2 regions of the Rossellomorea yichunensis genome follow, and region 2 is predicted to be linked to the other one. Evidence: predicted binding sites of a transcription regulator. Region 2 holds the regulator's gene; the other holds the start of a gene.
What was found. Region 2 encodes Rex, which represses fermentation and respiration genes when NADH is low (regulators of the CRP and FNR family bind a similar motif). Its sites were predicted from a motif close to TTGTGAAATATTTCACAA; they were not measured.
Positions count from the first base shown of each region.

Region 1: a site for Rex is predicted at 3,140-3,157, ahead of cydD (thiol reductant ABC exporter subunit CydD). Genes of this name have one in related genera too.

Region 1 covers NZ_JAVYAD010000001.1:33,117-40,680, reverse strand. The annotation lists gene cydC (thiol reductant ABC exporter subunit CydC) at 1-1,381, opposite strand, end outside; gene cydD (thiol reductant ABC exporter subunit CydD) at 1,381-3,111, opposite strand; gene RSX31_RS00200 (M20/M25/M40 family metallo-hydrolase) at 3,421-5,064, opposite strand; gene RSX31_RS00195 (NCS2 family permease) at 5,309-6,610, shown strand; gene RSX31_RS00190 (histidine phosphatase family protein) at 6,637-7,227, opposite strand; gene RSX31_RS00185 (tetratricopeptide repeat protein) at 7,298-7,564, opposite strand, start outside.
Region 2 covers NZ_JAVYAD010000015.1:1,904-9,467, reverse strand. The annotation lists gene groL (chaperonin GroEL) at 1-795, opposite strand, end outside; gene groES (co-chaperone GroES) at 849-1,136, opposite strand; gene RSX31_RS22905 (CPBP family intramembrane glutamic endopeptidase) at 1,465-2,208, shown strand; gene RSX31_RS22900 (YdiK family protein) at 2,205-2,411, shown strand; gene tatC (twin-arginine translocase subunit TatC) at 2,427-3,200, opposite strand; gene RSX31_RS22890 (twin-arginine translocase TatA/TatE family subunit) at 3,216-3,386, opposite strand; gene RSX31_RS22885 (redox-sensing transcriptional repressor Rex) at 3,441-4,118, opposite strand; gene RSX31_RS22880 (ABC-F family ATP-binding cassette domain-containing protein) at 4,308-6,254, shown strand; gene tsaD (tRNA (adenosine(37)-N6)-threonylcarbamoyltransferase complex transferase subunit TsaD) at 6,605-7,564, opposite strand, start outside.

The DNA of each region.
Region 1 (7,564 bases), on a different contig from region 2:
TGTCTTCCAACGAAAAGTGGTTCAGCTTCACTTTATCTAATGCCGATTCCATTTCCCCGTCTGTCAATCCGTCACGCACCAGCATAAGATTATCCCTTAAAGTGCCGTAGAAGAAATGATTTTCTTGAAGAACCACATTGGCATGCTCCCACAACGACTCTTTATCGAAATCTTTAATTGAAGCATCATTGACGAAAATCGATCCTTGATCCGTTGAGTAAAAGTTTAATAACAATTGAAGCAATGTTGATTTCCCTGATCCCGACGGGCCTACAATCGCTGTTTTCGAACCTGCAGGCAGCTCAAGATCCACACCATCCAATGCTTTTCTTTCCTCTCCCCCGAAGGAAAAGCTTACATCCTTCAGGTGAAAGGACGGAGCTTCCCCGCCAAGTTTCCCGCCAAATGAAGGTCCGTCCCTCTCGATGCTCTCTTCTGGAATGACTGAAGAAAGCCTGGCTGCCGCTCTGCGGGAATCTTCATAGTGTGTAGGGAGAATTGCCATGGGTGTGGCGTTTTCGAATACGGTTAATGAGATCATGACAAGCATAGCAAGGTATATTCCGTCCAGTTGACCTGATCCCACCGAATAGGCCCCTACAGCTAAAACGATCCATGAAATAAGAAGCGAAACCAGGATATTGGTTGAATGACTAAAGAGGGAATGGATACCCTCACGTTCCTCTTCACTCACATAGCCTGTTGATGCATGAACAAGACTTCTCTCTTTATCCTCCAGTCTCTGATAGATCTTCAGGTCTCTGAATCCATATAGAAATTCCGTTACTTCAGTAGACAACTCCCCCCGTCTTTCTCTTAAAGTCACTTCAATCTTCCTCTGTTTAAGAGCAAAATAGGCAGGGACGACGAATCCCGTCAGCAGAAGGCCCACGAGAAGAATCAATGCAACGGATACAGAATAAAACATCGTAAACAAAATCGTACTTAAGAACACCATCACCAGAATGACAGGGGGATAAAAGACCCTAAGAAAGAAATTCTGGAGGCTCTCTACGTCCCCGACAATTCTTGAGAGAAGATCACCGCTTCTGTATCGACCGAAAATTCCCGGCGCTAACGGTTCGATTGCTTCATAAATCGAGACTCGTAAATTAGCCAGAATCGTGAATGTTGCTCGATGGGAAAAATAACGTTCCGCGTAGCGGCTAAGCGCCTTTGTAAAACCGAATAGCTTCAAGAGTGCAATCATCACCGTCAGTGCGTATAGAGGTACTTCCAAAGCTGCTTTAGAAATTAAATAACCACTGGAAGCAAATAAACCGACAGAGGTCATTCCAGCCAGGAAGCCAAAAAGAATAGAATACACTATATCCTTCTTTTCCTTCATCATCAGCTTTACGACAAATCCTAACTCTTTCATCATGTATTCACCCCTTGCTGTGCTGTCACCATCTCATGATAGCGTGAAGAGGACTTCATTAACTCCTCATGATTTCCTATACCCGATAATTTCCCATTTTCCAAAAACAGAATTTGATCTGCTTCACGAATTGTATGCAAGCGGTGAGCCACTGTAATCACCGTTGAATCTTTGGATAATTCCTGAATGGAGGCTTGAAGGATTCCCTCGGTTTTAAGATCCAATCCTGTTGTCGGTTCGTCGAAGAGAATAATAGAAGGTTTTTTGAGAAAAGCCCTGGCTATGGCAATACGCTGCTTTTCTCCTCCTGAAAGCCCTCTCCCCGCTTCACCGATCGGTGTGTCAAACCCTTTATCGAGACCTGCAATCATTTGTGAGATTCCTGCTTTTTCAGCAGCGTATTCAATCTCTTCCCGGGTCACGCCTTCTCTTCCTCCAACTGCAATATTCTCTGAGATTGTGCCTGAGAATAAATACGGATTCTGTGAAATATAACTCAGTTGATCAAACCAGTCGCTTTCCCTATATTCACTTCTTGAATATCCATCGATCACGATGTCTCCTTCAGAGGGATCAAGAAGTCCTGCTAAAAGATGAAGAAGAGTTGTTTTGCCTGCTCCGCTGTGACCGACGATCGCCACTTGGCTGCCGGGAGGAAAGACCGCCGAAATGGATTGAAGAACAAATCCCTTATCCCCGTAGGAAAAACCGACAGTACGTAATTCCATTGTGGCAGGAGTTCCAAACGATTCGAGTTCCTTCTCTCCCCAATGCACAGGTCGATCTTTTTCTTCAAGCTCCTCCATGACTTTTTTCGCGGCCCCCATACTTCCTCGGCCAGTATGAAAGGCCTGCCCAAGCTCTTTTAGTGATAGATAGAATTCCGGGGCAAGCACAAGAACGAAGAAAGCGGTAAAGAATGAAATGCTTTCAAAGACGACTAATCTGAGCCCTACTTCAAGAGCAATCAGTCCAATACTTAACATGGAAATAAACTCTAGCATCAAGGAAGATAAGAATGCGGTCTTGAGCACTTCCATCGTGGCTTCACGAAAGTCAAGACTGGCAGAACGGATCCCTTCTTTCTGTTGTTTCCCTCTTCCAAGAAGCTTCAAGGTAGTCAATCCTTGCAGTGTGTCAAGAAATCGTCCGGAAAAAGCCGTCAGCTTATCCATTTGCTTCTCGGATTTATTTTTTGTCATCACTCCGATAATCGCCATAAACAGAGGAATGAACGGGGCCGTTATGACCATGATCAGTCCCGTATAAATATGCTCAGTAAAAATGGTGATTAACAGTATTAACGGAACGATGGTCGTTTGAATTCTTTGGTGAACGTACTGACTGTAATACCCATCCAGCCCATCGACAGCATCCATCATCGTACTGACTTTTTGTCCAGACTGCCCTTGTATGGACGCTTGCAGTGGATTTTTTGCCCACTTATTCAAGAGCCGCTTTCTCAAGTCGCTCTTTACCTTCGAAGCCATCCTGATTCCTGTTCGTCCATTCACATACGTGAGGGCTGCTCTCCCCACTAAAATAAGCAGCAATGCACCCAGCATTGGAAAAATGTCTTGAAATCCCGCTCCCTCTATAAACATTTTATTTACAATGCTAACCAGCAAGTAAGCTTGTCCAATCACTACTCCCCCCATCAATAGGGATGTTCCGTAAAGAGTCATCATGGATGATTTCTGCTGCTTAGCCAATTTATTTAGTTCTTTCATACCTCTTCTCAACTCCAAGGTTAAAAGTTAGTGAAACATTTCACAAATTGATAACTCTATTATAGTAGACTTGTTCTCTTTATGCATCTTTTAGGATTGACCTTTTTGTGACAATTCCAGAACCCAGTTAGTTTTGAATACGGCGTGGATGGTATAGTTTTTTATTTATCTCCTAACGAATCCAGCCGAAATCACCAGTAATCCGACCATTTTACAATAATTGCAAAACCTGCACAAACTATATTCCAATCAATAAAAATAGAGAGGCACATCGCTAAGCGAATGTCCTCTCTATTTTTATGGGTCCTGTTATATTTTCAATAAATCCTTCGTCACACGCTGGATAATCTCCGGCAATACTGAGAAGGTGTAAGGTTTATACACTCTCTCTGTCCACTGATGGCCATCCTTTCCGTACACACCGATATTAATAGAAGGGATGTTCAGCTTTCTGATCATATCGATGGGAACTGGATACAACTGATTGATCAGCGGCATGTTCTTTTTGAATACGTCAATATCCTCGTCTTCTTCATGAAGAGAGAGAAAACTTCCATCTGCCAGATACGGGAAAAACCGTTTAATGACAAATTCTTCGCCGGTTTCTTTGGCTATATCGTTTAAGCATTTCCCTAACGCCTCTCTCACCCTCTTGCCATACTCATTTTCTTCATTCACAAAGTTATGAGGTAAAAATGGCGGTGCGAAGAAAATGATCACTCTTGGCGTTCGATCGGGATCCAGATGCTGCAGTGCTTCCACCATGGCATACGCAATCGTCCTTCTGTCATCTCCCTCCATATCATAAAAGACCTTTTTCATGACAGGATCCGGATCAATGCCTCTTTCCTTCAGCCAGAAGATATACTCCCGTAACGTCAGAACTTCCACTTCCCATGAAAACTCCCTTTCCGGGAAACCATGATAGCTCCGGTATTGCTCAAACTGTCTTTTACTGCGTTCTTCCAAATCACTTACTGCCTTTAATGCTGTCTTCTTCATATCGTAGAGGACTTCCCGGGCAGTTCTCTCATATACAAAATAGTTAAAGTATAGAGAAGCGCTCAAAGGGGTTTGAACATTATACGTATGTTTGTCATCTTTGAAATACAGGCAAGATGGAGGCAGGGTGAATTCACCTGGTATATCCTCCAGGTAATCTAAGTTCTGATTGATTTCAAGATTGATCTTGGAAGCAATCACAGTAGGATCGATGGATGTCAGCACATCCCCTACATGCGCTTCTCTTCCATATATATAAAAGCTTGGCAGGAGTTTTCCTGCAGCACCCGTGTAAATATATCGTTTACAGTCTCCATCATAGATAGGAGAAATGAAATCGGTATTGATAGCTGCCAAATAGTCAAAGCCCTCTTTTTTCAAACGATAGAGTTCGCTTAAAGCTGCAATCATTCCGGCATGTTCACTTTCTTCATCACCATTAAATAGGAAGAGTAAATGTCCATCTGGTGTTCCCTGTCCCGTATAGTACAAGAGATTCGCCATGTGTACGGCAATTCCGCTCTGCATATCCAATGCCCCTCTTCCAAACAGCCAGTTTCCAGAGAGGGCATCTTCTCTCACCTTTTCCTCTCCTTCATAGTCCATAAAGAACTTCTGAAGAAAGTCGGGATCATGAGCCATATCCTGCAGTGCACCATAATCATCGGTTCCTACCGTATCATAGTGGGCATGGAATAATACAGTTTTCGAAGACGCTCCTTTCACGAGGGCAAACACGTTTTTCCTTCCTGTCGGATCGTTCGGGACTTCTTGGAGCCAGACTCGATCAGGATGCTTTTGAAAATAAGGAAATGAAGAAATCATTTTATATATATACTGGGCTTTTTCACTTTCGCCAATTGTCCCATTATAGCTTTTCAGAGCGACTAAAGATCGTGTGATGAATTCAATCTGCTCGGAGATTGATTTGTTTTTTAATTGTGTATACACGTTAGTACCGCTCCTTTCCTTGAGAAATGTCAGCTTATGCGTGGTTAATCGTTTACTTACTGGGCATTATAGAGACTGATTCTTCTATAATTGATAACATCTTATCGAAAATGAAAGGGGTTTGGAAGGGGTTTCAGGATTATTTCTTAAAAAAATTTCATATCTTTCTATTGAAATTCGATCTATTACCGAATATTATAGAAGTTGCGCGTTTTTAATGTTCGTTTTTATTGGAGGTATTACGATGTTTAAATTAAAGGAACATGGCACTAATCCCAAAACTGAAATACTGGCAGGTATTACAACATTTCTAACAATGGTTTACATTGTCGTTGTCAATCCCATTATTTTAGCCGACGCAGGTGTGCCATTTGATCAAGTCTTCTTAGCAACCATTATTTCAGCCGTAGCCGGCACGTTATGGATGGCCTTGTTCGCAAATTATCCAATTGCCATCGCACCAGGGATGGGATTGAATGCTTACTTTACTTACTCTGTAGTAGGGGCGAATGATGACATTTCTTATATCGTTGCATTCTCTGCCGTTTTTGTAGCAGGTATCATCTTTATCATTCTTTCATTAACACCATTCAGAAAAAAATTGATCGAAGCCATTCCCCAAAATCTAAAGCACGGCATCACCGCAGGAATCGGTTTGTTCATTGCCTTTATTGGATTACGACTGACAGGACTTATCCAAGCTCATCCAACGAATTTAGTACAGCTGGGGGATCTTCATTCATCTTCAGCGATCCTAGCGTTAATCGGATTGGCTGTTACCCTTATCCTCATGGTCTTACGTGTCCATGGAGCGTTATTTATCGGAATGATAGTCACTGGACTCGTCGCATTCTTCACAGGAGAATTATCATTTAAAGAAGGGTTTGTGGCCCTTCCACATCTTCCAGAAGGACTTATCGTAGCAAATCCTCTTACAGCATTTGCCGATGTCTTTCAATACGGGTTATATGCCGTTGTGTTCTCATTCTTACTTGTAACTATCTTTGACACAACAGGAACGATGATCGGGGTGGCCCAACAAGCAGGGCTTATGAAAGGCAACACGATGCCAAGAGCACGTGAAGCCTTACTTGCGGATTCCATTGCAACAACTGTAGGGGCGATGTTTGGGACAAGTCCTACGTCCGCTTATATTGAATCTTCAGCCGGTGTTTCCGCTGGAGGAAGAACAGGATTAACAACATTAACGGTTTCTATCCTGTTCATTGCCGCTGCATTCTTCGGTCCACTTGTAAGTGCCGTATCAGGAATTTCAGCCATTACAGCTCCTGCCCTAATCATCGTAGGAAGCTTAATGATGGGGAGCATTTCTCATATTAAATGGGATCAATTAGATGAAGCCTTCCCTGCTTTTTTAATCATTCTTAGCATGCCGTTAACATCAAGCATCGCAACAGGGATAGCACTGGGATTCATTTCTTACCCATTATTAAAAGTCGTAAAAGGGCAATGGAAGCAGGTACATCCACTCGTCTATATCTTTGCCGTCCTGTTCTTCTATCAGCTGGCATTCCTGCCTCATTGACCCGATATAGATACTTGAAAGACCGTTCATAATGAACGGTCTTTTTGTGGTGCAAATTCAGCTGGTTGTGTCCATATTCTCTTGACGCTTATTAGAACTTTGTCATCAAAAGTTAAACAATATATATCTGGCATTTCAAGCTTTCTCCAAAACCTGATATCATATTGAGGATCAAAGTAACTCATGATCAAAACCATAATATTACCGTGTGTTCCAATCACGACGTTTTTCCCATTATATTCTTCAATGATCTTAAATATCCCTTGTACGCCTCTTTTTTGAGCGGTGAGATTCGACTCTCCGCCTTCCAAGGAAAAAGCAGGATCCTCCCACACCAATGAGATTGCCTCTTCAAAGTTTTGAACAGGTTTTCCAGAGAGAGTTCGTTCTCTCAATTCTTCATATAAATTGATTCCCTGCCCAATATGGCGGGCTGTCCCTTCAACGGTTTCCACCGCCCTTTTATATGGACTGGAACATACTGCATCAATCTTTTCCTTCTTTAATAATTCCGTTACATGCTCAGCATCCACCTTACCTTTGTCTGATAAGGGTCTGGTTAATTCCTCGGGGGTGTATTTCGAGTGAGCATGCCTCACCAGATACAGTTGAGTTATTGCCAACTTCATTCACTCCTTCTTACTTTCCAACCACAAAAAAAAGAGCTGTCATGCAGAACAGCTACTCTTATTTCCACACGACGTCCAATTGACTAGCATAAAATGTTATCGCCTTTTTATAAGGTTCGATGGTGGATTCTTGTGACGATTCTCCAATACACGTCAGCAGCAGCTCCATTGCTTTACTATGTTCGTTCAAATTATAGAGGGTCATGGAATAAAAGACCGTCAACGCTTTATTTTCAGGAAATCGTCCTATTCCTTTCTCGAACACGGATTTGCTTTTTTCATACTCTCCCAATGTCCGATATGTACTCCCTAATCCAAGGTAGGC
Region 2 (7,564 bases):
AAGTTTGTTCACAACAAGCGTTGCAAGAGCTTCACCTTCAACATCTTCTGCAACCATTAATAGTGGTTTACCTTGTTGTACGACTTGCTCAAGAACAGGAAGTACTTCCTGGATGTTGCCGATTTTCTTGTCAGTGATTAAGATGTATGGATTTTCAAGAACAGCTTCCATTTTATCAGAATCAGTGACCATGTATGGAGATGCATATCCACGGTCGAACTGCATTCCTTCTACTACATCAAGTTCAGTAGTGAAACCTTTAGATTCTTCGATTGTGATAACGCCGTCGTTACCAACGCGCTCCATTGCTTCTGCAATCAGTTGACCCACTTCTTCGTCAGCAGCTGAGATTGCCGCAACCTGAGCGATTGAATCTTTACCTTCGATAGGCTTAGAAATCACTTTTAATTCTTCGATAGCCGCTTGAACCGCTTTTTCGATACCTTTACGAACGCCAACAGGGTTAGCGCCGGCTGTTACGTTTTTAAGACCTTCACGGATCATCGCTTGAGCAAGGACCGTTGCAGTCGTTGTACCGTCACCTGCGATTTCATTTGTTTTGCTTGCTACTTCGGCAACCAGTTTTGCACCCATGTTTTCGAATGCATCTTCCAGTTCAATTTCTTTCGCAATCGTTACACCATCATTTGTAATAAGTGGTGAACCGAATTTTTTCTCAAGTACCACGTTACGTCCTTTTGGTCCAAGAGTTACTTTTACTGCATTTGCTAATTGATCTACACCGCGAAGCATGGAACGGCGTGCTTCTTCGCTGAATTTAATATCTTTAGCCATTGATAAAGTCCTCCTCTTATTTAAATAAAGTATTTTTCATATACGAAGTTTGATTATTCGCCAACTACAGCCAGAATATCGCTATCACGAAGGATCAGGTATTCTGTGCCTTGGTATTTCACTTCTGTACCAGCGTATTTAGAGAAAATGATTCGATCGCCGACAGCTACCTCAAGAGCAACGCGCTCACCGTTGTCAAGAATGCGACCAGTACCTACAGCCATCACTTTACCTTCTTGTGGCTTTTCCTTTGCGGAATCCGGTAGCACAATACCGCTTGCTGTTTTTTCTTCTGACTCAACTAGCTCGATAACGACGCGATCACCTAGTGGTTTTAACAAGTGAAACAACCTCCTTGAAATTATGTAAATGATATTTATTAGCACTCGCTTGTTGTGAGTGCTAACACAACTATTATATTAATTAATTCGTTTTCATTTTGCAAGAGTCCTGCTTGAATTTTTTTTCGTCATATTTCTCTTTTTTTCACACCCTCCTATACTATGCCTCACTATATGGCTTTATTACTTAAGCCGGTTGAAGTGTGACAATTCTTACAAAACCCTTAGATTTGAACAGTTCCTATTTTCTTAGTAGAATTGTACAAGAGTGAGTTCAAGATGAAATGAGGTTGTTCCTCATCTAACAGGTGCTAAAGGAGATCATACGTTGAAAAAACATTTCGGATATATCTTAATTACCTATATTGTCATGCAGCTTTCAAGTATTATAGGCATCCCCTTATTATTAAAGATTGGTGTAGATGTGCTTGGTCAACCCGAAGAAACAGTTAAGAATGTTGTACCGGGATATTGGCTCGTGATCAGCTTTACGTTAACCCTGCTCGTTGTGTGGGGCATTCTAAGGAAGAGTGAAACAAGCACCGGACTTGAACGCACCGCTCCCATGAATGCAGGGGGGTCCATTGTATGGGCTGTAGTCGGGATCTTTATGGCGTTCATTGCTCAATCCGTCGCCATACAAGTCGAGTATGCGCTGGGAATTGAAATGGGATCTGAAAACACTCAGATGATTATCAGCATTATTGAAAAGGTACCGCTATCGATGATGGTAGCTGCGATCATTGGCCCTATATTAGAAGAGATTGTATTCAGAAAGATTATCTTCGGTGTCCTTTATGAAAAGATGAATTTCTTTTTCGCCGCGTTAATCAGCTCTATTATATTCGCTCTCGCGCACTTTGAGCCTGAGCATGTGATCTTGTACTCGGCTATGGGCTTTACGTTTGCGTTTCTTTATGTCAAGACGAAGCGGATCCTTGTTCCAATATTTGCCCATGTTGCCATGAATACAACGGTCGTTCTAATGCAATCTATCTATAAGGATGAAATTGAAAAAATGATCAACGAAGCTGAACAAATACAAGGATTTATTGGAGGATTATTTCTATGAGGAGATCACCATTATTCTCAGGCGTGATCTATCTCCTTCTCGGTGTGCTCTTCACATACTTTGCTGTGCAAAATGTACAGGATGATGGTTGGGGATTTTTCACTTATATGCTCGTCTTTCTGGCAACCCTTGATTTTGGTTCCGGGTTGCGTATGGTGATGCTGCATTTCAAAATCAAAAAGAAAATAGAGAATAAAAAATAAGGATTGATCATTTGATCAATCCTTATTTATATCCTCGAACTGTTCCATTTCAAGCTTTTGTTCTGCTTCTAAAACCTTTTTATATCCGATCTTAGAGATCCAAATACTGATTTCATAAAGAAGAAGCAAAGGGACGGTTACCATTAAATGCGAGACGATGTCCGGCGGTGTGATGAAAGCGGCTATGACTAACAATATGAAGTACGCCACTTTTCTCATTTGTGCCAGAAGCATCGGGGTAATAATCCCCAGGCGTGTCAGAAACAGCATAATAACCGGCAGTTGAAATAGAAACCCAAATGGAATGGTTATTTGAAAAAGGAAATGAAAATATTCATTAATTCCAATCACTTGTTGGATATTCAGATTGGTTGATAAACCCATCATGAATTTCACAACATATGGAAACAAAATAAAATATGAAAATGACAATCCACCTAAGAAAAGAATGACAGAGATCGGGATGTAACTAAGCGTTACCTTCCTCTCTTTCTCATATAAGCCTGGACTTACGAACGACCATACTTGAAATAGAATGATGGGTGATGTCATGATGATCGCAATAAACATGATCATTTCCATATAGATTTTGAGAGGGTCTGTAATCCGAAAGGCGTTCATCGTCAATTCTTTCGCTTCATCCGCGTGCTGCAAATATCGAATCAGCGGCTCCGCAAGAAAAAAGCTTACGATTACCGCTAACAAGAAGAAAACGACTACAAACATGAGTCGTTTTTGCAATTCTCCTATATGTTCATAGACTGTCATGTCTCTTTGACTTTGACTCATGGCGTTCATCCTACCCTACTTAGCTTTTTTACTATTATCGTCCTCATCATCTGCTAAGCCCTTTGTTGCATTTTTAAATTCGCGTAATGTATTACCAGCTGCTTTCCCTAACTCAGGCAATTTCTTTGGTCCAAAGATCAGTAAAGCAACAACTGTTATCAGTACGATACTACCTGCACCTAACATAATGAGACACCTCCTCTTTTACCATTCTATCATAACGTATATAAGGATCATTTTCTATTCGGATATGATTCCATCTTGTGACATTTCCGTGTCATCCTCTGAATAATGCTTTAAGAAGTATACCAGTGATTGAAGCTCGACTGCCAGATCAATATGATGCACGCGAATATGGTCCGGCACCGTTAATCTCGCAGGAGTGAAATTCAGGATCCCCTTAATATTAGAAGAAACCAATCGGTCTGTGATATTTTGAGCAGAAGAAGCCGGAACCGTCAGAATGGCCACTTCAATATCATGCCCCTCAAGACCCTCTTCTAAATCATCTAAATGAAAAACGGGTACATCGCTGATTTGTGTCCCAACCTTCTTTTCATCTACTTCAAAAGCCATTTCAATCTTAGTATTATTATTTTTTATGAAATTATAATGAAGAAACGCTGTACCGAGATTCCCTACACCTATCAGCACAACTTTCGTAATGGCATCTTGATCTAATGTCTTACGAAAAAAGGATAGCAGGTAATTGACATTATATCCATAACCCTTTTTACCTAACGCTCCAAAATAAGAAAAATCTCTGCGTATCGTGGCAGAATCAACCTTCACCGCTTCACTCAATTCTTTCGATGAAACCCTCTGCTTTCCCGACGAGTACAGATTCTTGATAAAGCGATAATATAGCGGAAGGCGCTTAGCCGTTGCCTGTGGAATTTTCGTTGTATCCTGGTTCATATTGTATTCCCCCACATCTATTCAAAACCTCTGATACCGCTTCCAAAATAGAAAGCATACAGAATTTAAAACTCTACTACCCATCATACACTATATTTTATCCTAAGTGTACGAAGATTAATAGTCGATTTATTGCCGTCCCCCTCCCAAATACGGTACACTAGCACTATGAAATAGAGGTGAAACGTCATGATTCTACTACAAGTGAATCAACTAACGAAAAACTTTGGTGCCGATAATATCCTATCAAATATTAAGCTTGAAATACAGACAAGAGATCGGGTGGCTCTCGTCGGACGCAATGGAGCGGGAAAGTCGACTCTTTTAAAAATAATTGCAGGTCATCTCTCCTATGATTCCGGAGACATCACGAAACCAAAAGGGGTTTCCATCGGATACCTGGCTCAGAATACCGGTTTGGAGTCTGATCTATCCATTTGGTCGGAAATGCTGACCGTCTTCGAGGAATTGCAGAGACAGGAAAAGCAATTAAGAACATTGGAGCAGCAGATGGCCGATCCTTCGGTGTATGAACAAGAAGAACTCTCTCAACGCGTATTAAAAGAATACGATGAGCTTCAAGTCAGGTTCAAGGATTCCGGTGGATACCAATATGAAGCGGATATTCGCTCTGTCCTTCACGGTTTGAATTTCGCAGATTTCGATTACGATACAAAGATATCCACATTGAGCGGCGGCCAGAAAACCCGTCTCGCTCTTGGGAAACTTCTTTTAACCAAACCTGACATTCTCATTCTTGATGAGCCGACCAACCATCTTGATATTGGGACTTTATCGTGGCTTGAGACGTACCTTCAAAGCTATGAAGGAGCCGTCCTGATCGTTTCCCATGACCGCTACTTCCTGGATAGCGTCGTCAATCAAGTGTATGAGATTTCCCGGAATCGAAGCAAGAAATACCACGGTAACTACAGTAAATACCTTGAACAGAAAGCAGAAGACTACGAAAAGGATCTCAAGATGTTCGAGCGCCAGCAACAGGAGGTCGCGAAACTCGAAGACTTCATTCAACGGAATATCGCCCGTGCTTCGACGACCAAGATGGCACAAAGCCGCAGAAAAAAGCTGGAACGAATGGACAAGATGGATAGACCCTTGGGTGATGAGAAATCTGCCAACTTTGCTTTTCAAATTGATCGTCCAAGTGGAAATGATGTTCTTCACGTTCAAGATCTTACCATCGGATATGGGCAAGACGAACAGATTTCATCTCACATCGACTTCTCTGTTAAAAAGGGAGACAGTATCGCTCTTGTAGGTCCAAACGGAATCGGGAAATCGACCCTTTTGAAAACATTGGTCAATAAACTGCAACCTCTGGAAGGAGCATTTAAATTCGGATCAAATGTTTCGATTAGCTATTATGATCAAGAACAAGCCGAACTATCTTCCAATAAGACCGTCTTAAATGAACTGTGGGACGAATACCCAATGAAAATGGAAAAAGAAATCCGCACTGTACTTGGAAACTTCTTATTCTCAGGGGAAGATGTCTTAAAGCCTGTTTCCACACTGAGTGGTGGAGAGAAGGCACGTCTGGCACTTTCCAAGCTCATGATGGAAAAAGGGAATGTCTTGATCCTGGATGAACCGACGAATCATCTGGATCTGGACAGTAAAGAAGTGCTGGAGAATGCCTTGATTGACTACCCTGGGACGATTCTCTTTGTCTCACACGACCGTTATTTCATCAATCGAATTGCTACAAAGGTTGTAGAACTGTCCAAAAAGGGGTCGACAGAATACCTTGGCGATTACGATTATTACGTAGAGAAATTACAACAGCAGGAAGAATTGGCTGCACTTGAGCGGATTGAACAAGGAGAACAAGTGTCATCACAGGTTACCACTCAAAAACAGTCCCACAAGATTGATAAAGAGGCGAAAAAGCTTGAACGTCAACGAAAACGCAGAGTAGAAGAAATTGAAGGTCTCATGGAAGCTCTTGAAGAAGACATTCAATTAAAAGAGGATCTTCTCTGTGACCCTGATATTTTTCAAGATCATGAAAAAGTTCAGAACATCAATGACTCCCTCACAAAAGCAAAAGAAGAGCTTGATTCTCTATTGGAAGAATGGACAGAACTTGAGGAGATTCTTCAAGAAGAACAATAATCCACAGGATTGGGGATAACTATCGAACCCCAATCCTTTCTTATTCCACATCATTATCCACAATTCAAATCCCGTTTATCCGTTATTAACAGAGGTTTTCCACATAATCCACAATTACAATGTAAGTTATCCACAGAAACTTCCAAATAATAGGGCATTCACACTAGAGCTTTTTCACATAGTGTACACATCAATTATGTAGTTACTAACATTTTATCCACAGTCTGTTGATAAAACGTATGTTCGTTCTTTTCTCCTCTCATTCACTCACAAGATATCAACAAAACCCGAGAACAATAACTGTACCCAATAAAAAAAGCTTAAACGAAGTTTCGTTTAAGCTTTCCCTTTTAGAAATTTTCGATATCAAGTCCAGGATGAGCATTCATATCCATGCTTCCTCTTTTTCCTTGTTCAAATAAAACCGTTCCAGCAGCTGCGATCATAGCTGCATTGTCCGTACAAAGAGATAACGGAGGGATGATCAGCTCCGCTTCCACCTCTTCAAACACTTCTTGAAGGGCAGCACGCAAGCCTTTATTCGCTGCCACTCCACCAGCCAGTAATACTTGTTCCACTCCATATCCCTTTACAGCTTTAACGGTTTTGGTCACTAACACATCAATCACACTGGCCTGAAAGCTCGCTGCCAAATCCTGTGGATGAATGTTTACTCCTTTTTGCTTCGCATTATGCAGCGTGTTAATAACCGCCGACTTCAATCCACTGAAGCTAAAATCATAGGAACCCTCTTCAAGCCATGCACGGGGCAAATCAAGATTGGGTTCCCCTTCATGAGCCAACCGATCGATATGGGGTCCCCCGGGATACGGAAGACTCAAGGTCCTGGCCACTTTATCATAAGCTTCCCCCGCTGCATCGTCCCGGGTCTCCCCGATCACTTGAAACGAACCGTGCTCTTTCATGAACACAAGCTCTGTATGGCCTCCGGAAACAACTAATGAAAGCAGGGGAAACCTCATTTCTTTCACTAATCGATTGGCATAAATATGTCCTGCAATGTGATGAACACCTACCAAAGGTTTGTTATGAGCAAAAGCGAGTGCCTTGGCAGCATTGACACCAATCAGAAGGGCTCCCACTAAACCGGGTCCTTCCGTCACGGCTACACAATCAATTTCGTCCATCGTCATATCAGCTTGTTCAAGTGCTTCCTCCAGCACGAACGTAACCTGCTCCACATGATGACGTGAAGCAATTTCAGGGACGACCCCACCGAACCGCTTATGACTTTCAATCTGAGACGAAACAATATTCGCCACAATCTCTGTTCCATTTTTCACAATTGC